Regions from separate parts of the uncultured Frigoribacterium sp. genome, predicted to be linked through region 1. Evidence: predicted binding sites of a transcription regulator. Region 1 holds the regulator's gene; the other holds the start of a gene.

Region 1 (3,409 bases):
GGCCTTGCTCATGGTGCGCGAGACGATGAGGCGCTCCCGGCCCTCGAGAAGGGTGAGCGCCGTGGGCTGGCCGGCCGGCATGAACTCGGCGTAGGCCTCGTCGACGAAGACCATGCCGTCGGTCGCGTCGTACGCGGCCCGGACCGTGTCGAGGTCGAGCGGGGTGCCCGTCGGGTTGTTCGGCCCGCAGAAGAAGACGACGTCGGGCCGGAGACGCTCGATCTCGGCGACCGCCGTCTCGGGCGTGATCGTGAAGCCCTCGTCGCGGGCGCCCTCGAGCCAGGTGCTGCCGGTGCCCGCCGCGATGATCGAGTGCATCGAGTACGTGGGCGGGAACCCCAGCACGGAGCGGCCCGGGCCGCCGAAGGCCTGCAGGATCTGCTGGATGACCTCGTTGGAGCCGTTCGCCGCCCAGATGTGCTCACGGCTGAGTCCGTGTCCGAGGTAGCCCGCCAGCGAATCGCGGAGGGTCGAGAACTCGCGATCGGGGTAGCGGTTCACGTCGACGAGTGCCGCGCCGACGGCCTCGAGGATGTCGGCGGCGACGTCGGCAGGAACGGGGTGCGTGTTCTCGTTGACGTTGAGGGCGACGGGCACGCGTTCTTGGGGAGCGCCGTACGGCGTCAGCCCCTTGAGGTCGTCTCGGATGGGCAGGTCGGCGAGGCTGAAGGACACGAGTCCATGGTAGGCGGCAGGCGGAGTGCCGACCTCACCGTGACCGGACCGGACCGGAACGGAACGGAACGGACCAGTCAACCCCGGCCACACCAGATCAGCGGCTGTACTTCTCGGGGACCGCCAGCGTCTGGCCCGCTGCCACCTCGGCGCTCGGCAGGTTGTTCAGGCGGACGAGGTCGCTGACGACGTCGCGCGGGTCTTTGGTGGGGGCGATCTCGCTCGCGACCTGCCAGAGCGACTCGCCGCCCTCGACCGTGACCTGGGCGAAGGACACGTCTGCGGCCTGGTCGGAGGCGACGGCACCGGGGCCGAGCAGCAAGCCCGCGGCCACGATGCCGGTGGCGCCGAGCGCGACCGCGGCGCCGACCACTCGCCTGCCCCGACGCGTGATGCGCAGGCGGGTGCGAGGGACGACCGAGCCGCCGGTGATGCCGACGATGTCGTTGCTGATGCTGGTGGCGCTCATGAGGTGGTTCCTTTCACCGCGAGAGTTGTCGTACGAGTTCGTGCCCGGCACTCGGCCGGGAATGCCGGACACGAAGACGTGTACCGAACATATCTTCGACTGAGCCCGACCGCAACCATTTCTCTCGAACATCGCCCGCAGACAAGCGCGACACACTCGAACATGTGTTTCGCCAAGTGGCCGTGATCCGATAGGTTCCAGTCGGTGGGACGAGTACACCAGCGACCACCGACATCGACGGCAGGAGAGAGATGACCGACCGGCACAGCGCGACGGCGACCGCCCCGGCGACGCCCCCGCGCAAGGCGCTCACCGCCAAGCAGGAGTCGATCCTGGCCGCGATCCAGGCGAGCATCGCCCAGAGCGGCTACCCGCCGAGCATGCGCGAGATCGGCGACGCCGTCGGCCTCAAGTCGCTGTCGAGCGTGACCCACCAGCTCAACCAGCTCGAGCTCGCCGGCCGGATCCGCCGCGATCCCAACCGCCCGCGCGCCCTCGAGGTGCTGGGCGACCCGACGCCAGCCGCCGCCCCCGTGACGAGCATCCTCTCGACGAGCGACGACGGCGACACCGCCCACGTCCCGATGGTCGGCCGCATCGCGGCCGGCATCCCCATCACCGCCGAGCAGCAGGTCGAGGACGTCATGCCGCTCCCCCGGCAGCTCGTCGGCAAGGGCGAGCTGTTCATGCTCCGCGTCGTCGGCGAGTCCATGATCGACGCCGCCATCTGCGACGGCGACTGGGTGGTCGTCCGGCAACAGCAGAACGCCGAGAACGGCGACATCGTCGCGGCCATGCTCGACGACGAGGCCACGGTCAAGGTCTTCCGGCAGCGAGACGGCCACACCTGGCTGCTGCCCCGCAACAGCGCCTTCGAGCCGATCGTGGGCGACCACGCGCAGATCCTCGGCAAGGTCGTGGCGGTGCTCCGCTCGGTCTGACGCGTCCCGAGAACGACGAAGCGCCTCCTGCCCTGGCCGGGTCGGAGGCGCTTCCTCGTGCAGGGAGCGAACAACTCAGGAGGCGGCTGCCTCCGTGGTCTCGACGGCGTCGGCAGTCTCCGTGCGCACGAACGGCGAGAGCGCCGCGACGTCGCTCGGGTAGACGCGGGCGTGCACCCGGGTGCCCTGCTCGTCGTAGTCGGTCGTCAGGACCCGGCCGGAGTCGTGCAGGTGCGACACCACGTCGCCGCGGTCGTAGGGCACGAGGAGGTCGAGCTCGACCTCGGGCTCGGGCAGCAGCCCGGCGAGCTTCGCCAGCAGCTCGTCGATGCCCTCGCCCGTGCGCGCCGACACGAAGACGGCCGTCGGCTCGAGCCCCTGCAGCACCAGCCGCTGGTCGTCGTCGACGAGGTCGCTCTTGTTGAAGACCACGACCTCGGGGATGTCCCGGCCGTCGACCTCGCCGATGACCTCGCGCACCGTCGCCAGCTGCGCGGCCGGGTCGGGGTGCGATCCGTCGACGACGTGCACGATGACGTCGGAGCCGGCGACCTCCTCGAGCGTCGAGCGGAAGGCCTCGACGAGCTGGTGCGGCAGGTTTCGCACGAAGCCCACCGTGTCGGCGTAGGTGAAGGGTCGACCGTCGGTGGTGGCGCTCTTGCGCACCGTCGCGTCGAGGGTGGCGAAGAGGGCGTTCTCGACCAGGACGCCAGCGCTCGTGAGCCGGTTCAGCAGGCTCGACTTTCCTGCGTTCGTGTAGCCGGCGATCGCCACGGAGGGCACCTCGTTGCGGTCGCGGTTCGCTCGCTTGGCGTCGCGAGCCGGCTTCATCTCCTTGATCTGGCGCCGGAGGCGGGCCATGCGCGTGTGGATCCGGCGACGGTCGAGCTCGATCTTCGTCTCACCGGGGCCCCTGCTGCCCATGCCGGCACCGGCACCGCCGACCTGGCCACCGGCCTGGCGGGACATCGAGTCTCCCCAGCCACGGAGTCGCGGGAGCAGGTACTCGAGCTGGGCGAGCTCGACCTGCGCCTTGCCCTCGCGGCTCTTCGCGTGCTGGCTGAAGATGTCGAGGATGACGGCCGTGCGGTCGATGACCTTGACCTTGACGACGTCCTCCAGCGCACGCCGCTGGCTCGGTGCGAGCTCGGTGTCGGCGATGACCGTGTCCGCGCCGAGGGCGGCGACGGTCTGTCGCAGTTCTTCTGCCTTGCCCTTGCCGAGGTAGGTGCTGGGGTCCGGGTTCGGCCGACGCTGCAGGAGGCCGTCGAGCACCGACGCGCCCGCGGTCTCGGCCAGCGCGGCGAGCTCGCGGAGCGAGTTC
Region 2 (3,409 bases), on a different contig from region 1:
GGCCCGCCGGCCGTGATGGAGGCGAGGTGGTTCAGCACCGTGTCGTGCAGCAGCGCGGACGCCTGCTGTTCGACGTCGTGGCGGATGGCCTGCTTCTGCTGGTCGAAAGCCGCCCGGTGCAGGCTCGGCTGGGCACGGCCGACCCGTCCCCGCGCGAGCAGGGACGACGTCGCCGTCACGGACACGAGGAGCCACGCGAAGAGGACCGCGACGTCGAGACGCGGTGTCGCGCCGGTCTGCCACGTCGCCAGCTGGGTGACGATCTCTCCCAGGGCGAAGCCCGCGGTGGCCCAGAGCAGGCTGCCCCGGGAACGCAGCCCGCTGCCGCCGACCATGACGAGGGCGATCTTCGGCAGGGAGAGCGAGAAGGCGTCCGACGCCTGGACCGCCGGGATCTGAGCGAACAGGGTCACGGCGTACCAGTAGAGGCACGCCGAGCCGATGGCGAGGTACGCGAGCACGGCGGTCGTGCTGCGGAACCGCTCGACGACGAAGAGCATGCCGAGCATCGGCAACAACGCCAGGAGGGCAGGCCAGAGCAGGTAGGACGGCTCGGCGACCTGGTTCACGATCAGCAACAGGCCTGCACTCGCGAGGACGACGCTCGCGATGACGTGGCAGGCACGGGACAGCGCCCGCCCCACGGTCTGCGGGACGAGGTGTGCGGGGAGGCCGAGCAGCATGGCGGCCCCCTCCTGGTCGACGTGTCGGGCAGGTCGATCATGCCAGAACGGGGACTCGTCCTGTACCCCGTTATCTAGGGTCACCTCGCGGGACGGGGCCGGGACACCGGGGCGGCTGTGCCCCGACCTCGGGGACGAGGGGACGACGAGCGCTGCCGCGGTCAGAAGAGGCGTGGCTGAGACGACCGTGCACCGCCCGGCAGCTCGTGGGCGATGAGCGACCGGGGCCGTCCGTCCGCGCCGAAGCCCAGCGTGCCCCTGGCTGCCGCAGCGTCGTCGAGGGCACTCGACCGGGTGGAGCCCGTCGCCGGGTCGGCCGTGCCGTGCTCGAGCCCGTGCTCGGCCAGGAGGGGCCGCATGCGGGCCGCGAGCCACTTGCGGTAGCCGAGGGGCGCGTAGGTGCTCGTCGCGTACATGTCGCGGTACCGCGTGACGAGCTCCGGGTGCTCACGTTCGAGCCAGGCCGACCACCACTCCTTGACGCCGGGCTTGAGGTGCAGGGCCGAGTACAGCAGGCTCGTCGCCCCGGAGGCGCGGACGGCCGCCAGGGCCCGGTGCAGGTGGTCGAGGTCGTCGGTCAGCCACGGCAGGACGGGCATCATGAAGACGGAGCAGCGGAGCCCCGCGTCGGTCGCCGCGCGGACGGTCGCGAGACGCGCGGCCGTGGTCGGCGTGCCCGGCTCGACCGACTGCTGCAGGGCGTCGTCGTGGATCGCGATCGACATCGCGATGTCGACCGGCACGTGCTGAGCCGCCTCGACGAGGAGCGGCAGGTCGCGCCTCAGCAGGGTCCCCTTGGTCAGGATGCTGAACGGGGTGCCCGAGTCGGCCAGGGCCGCGATGATGCCCGGCATGAGCCGGTACTTGCCCTCGGCGCGCTGGTACGGGTCGGTGTTCGTGCCGAGCGCGACGGGGTGGTGCTGCCACGACGGGCGACGCAGCTCGCGGGACAGCACCTCGGCGACGTTCACCTTGACGACGATCTGCCGGTCGAAGTCGTCGCCGCCGTCGAGGTCGAGGTACTCGTGCGTCGGCCGCGCGAAGCAGTAGACGCAGGCGTGGCTGCACCCTCGGTAGGGGTTGATCGTCCAGCCGAAGGGCAGGGCGGAGTCGCTGCCCGGCACGCGGTTGAGAGCGCTCTTCGCGAGGATCTCGTGGAACGTCACCCCGGCGAACTCGGGCGTCGTCACCGACGCGACCAGGTTCGACAGCTTCGCCAGCCCGGGCAGCGCCGACGAGTCGGTCGCCGTCGTCGCCTGTTCGCTCCACCTCATCGCCCGAGTCGAACACATGTTCGACCCGACGTCAAGCCCAGACCGACCCGCGCCTCCCCGGCCCGGCCCGGCTCGCCGGGCCGCGACCGGCAGAGGGCCGCTACGCGTGGATGCGCAGGGCCTCGGCGGTCGCCCCGAGCGTCGCGGCGGCTCGCGCCTCGTCGTCGGCGAGCTGGTCGCCGTAGGTGGGCACCATGCGGCGGAGCGTCGGCGTCCACCCGGCGATCCGGTCGGGGAAGCAGCGCTCGAGCACCGACAGCATGATCGGCACGGCGGTGGAGGCGCCCGGCGAGGCCCCGAGGAGACCCGCGATGGTGCCGTCCGCCGCCGAGACCACCTCGGTGCCGAACTGCAGCACACCGCCCTTCTTCGCGTCCTTCTTGATGACCTGCACGCGCTGGCCCGCGGTGATGCGGTACCAGTCGGCCGGGTCGGCGTCGGGCATGAACTCCCGCAGGGACTCGAACTTGCTGTCGCTGCTCGCCATCAGCTGGCCGACCAGGTACTTGACGAGCGACAGGTTCGCCAGCCCCGCGCGGATCATCGGGTACAGGTTGTGCGGCCGGATCGAGGCGAAGAGATCGAACCACGAGCCGTTCTTGAGGAACTTCGGGCTGAAGCCGGCGTACGGCCCGAACATCAGGCTCGCCTGGCCGTCCACGACACGGGTGTCGAGGTGCGGGACCGACATCGGGGGCGAGCCGACGGCGGCCTTGCCGTAGACCTTCGCGGCGTGCTTCGCCACGACGGCGGGGTCGTCGGTCCGGAGGAACTCGCCGCTGACCGGGAACCCGCCGAAGCCCTTGATCTCGTCGATGCCCGACTTCTGCAGCAGGTGGAGCGCGCCTCCCCCGGCGCCGACGAAGACGAACCGGGCGTCGACGCTCGTGGGCGTTCCGCCGACCTGGCGGCGCATGGCGACCCGCCACGTGCCGTCGGCGAGCTTCGTCAGACCGGTGACGCGGTGGTCGAGCTCGATGCGCGCCTCGTTCTCCTCGAGGTAGGTCAGCAGGAGGCGCGTGAGGCTGCCGAAGTCGACGTCGGTGCCGGCCTCGATGCGGGTCGCGGCGATCGGCTGGTCCTTCGCGCGGCCCACGATGAGGGAAGGGGCCCACGAGCGGATGACGGAGGCGTCGGTGCTGAACTCGATGCCGGCGAACAGCGGGTGGTCACGGAGCGCCTCGTGCCGCTTGCGCAGGTACTCGACGTTGGCCTCGCCCCAGACGAAGCTCATGTGCGGCGTCGAGTTGATGAACGCGGACGGCTCGGGGAGGGCCCCCTCGCCGACGAGGAACGACCAGAACTGCCGTGAGACCTGGAACTGCTCGTTGACCTTGACGGCGCTGCTCGTGTCGATCGTGCCGTCGGCGCGCTCGGGCGTGTAGTTGAGCTCGCAGAGGGCGGAGTGGCCGGTGCCCGCGTTGTTCCAGGGGTTGCTCGACTCCTGTGCGA

The links. Region 1 encodes LexA, which represses DNA repair genes until DNA is damaged. Its sites were predicted from a motif close to TCGAACANNTGTTCGA; they were not measured.
Region 2: the regulator LexA is predicted to act here: its motif matches at 1,966-1,981, upstream of RWM17_RS05280 (Rv2578c family radical SAM protein).

What each region holds. Positions count from the first base shown of each region.
Region 1 is NZ_CAUPYL010000005.1:23,807-27,215, forward strand. Features, by position in the region: gene RWM17_RS01365 (histidinol-phosphate transaminase) at 1-675, opposite strand, end outside; gene RWM17_RS01370 (LysM peptidoglycan-binding domain-containing protein) at 773-1,144, opposite strand; gene lexA (transcriptional repressor LexA) at 1,396-2,085, shown strand; gene hflX (GTPase HflX) at 2,161-3,409, opposite strand, start outside.
Region 2 is NZ_CAUPYL010000033.1:11,132-14,540, forward strand. Features, by position in the region: gene RWM17_RS05275 (ATP-binding protein) at 1-683, opposite strand, end outside; gene RWM17_RS05280 (Rv2578c family radical SAM protein) at 845-1,957, opposite strand; gene RWM17_RS05285 (malate:quinone oxidoreductase) at 2,058-3,409, opposite strand, start outside.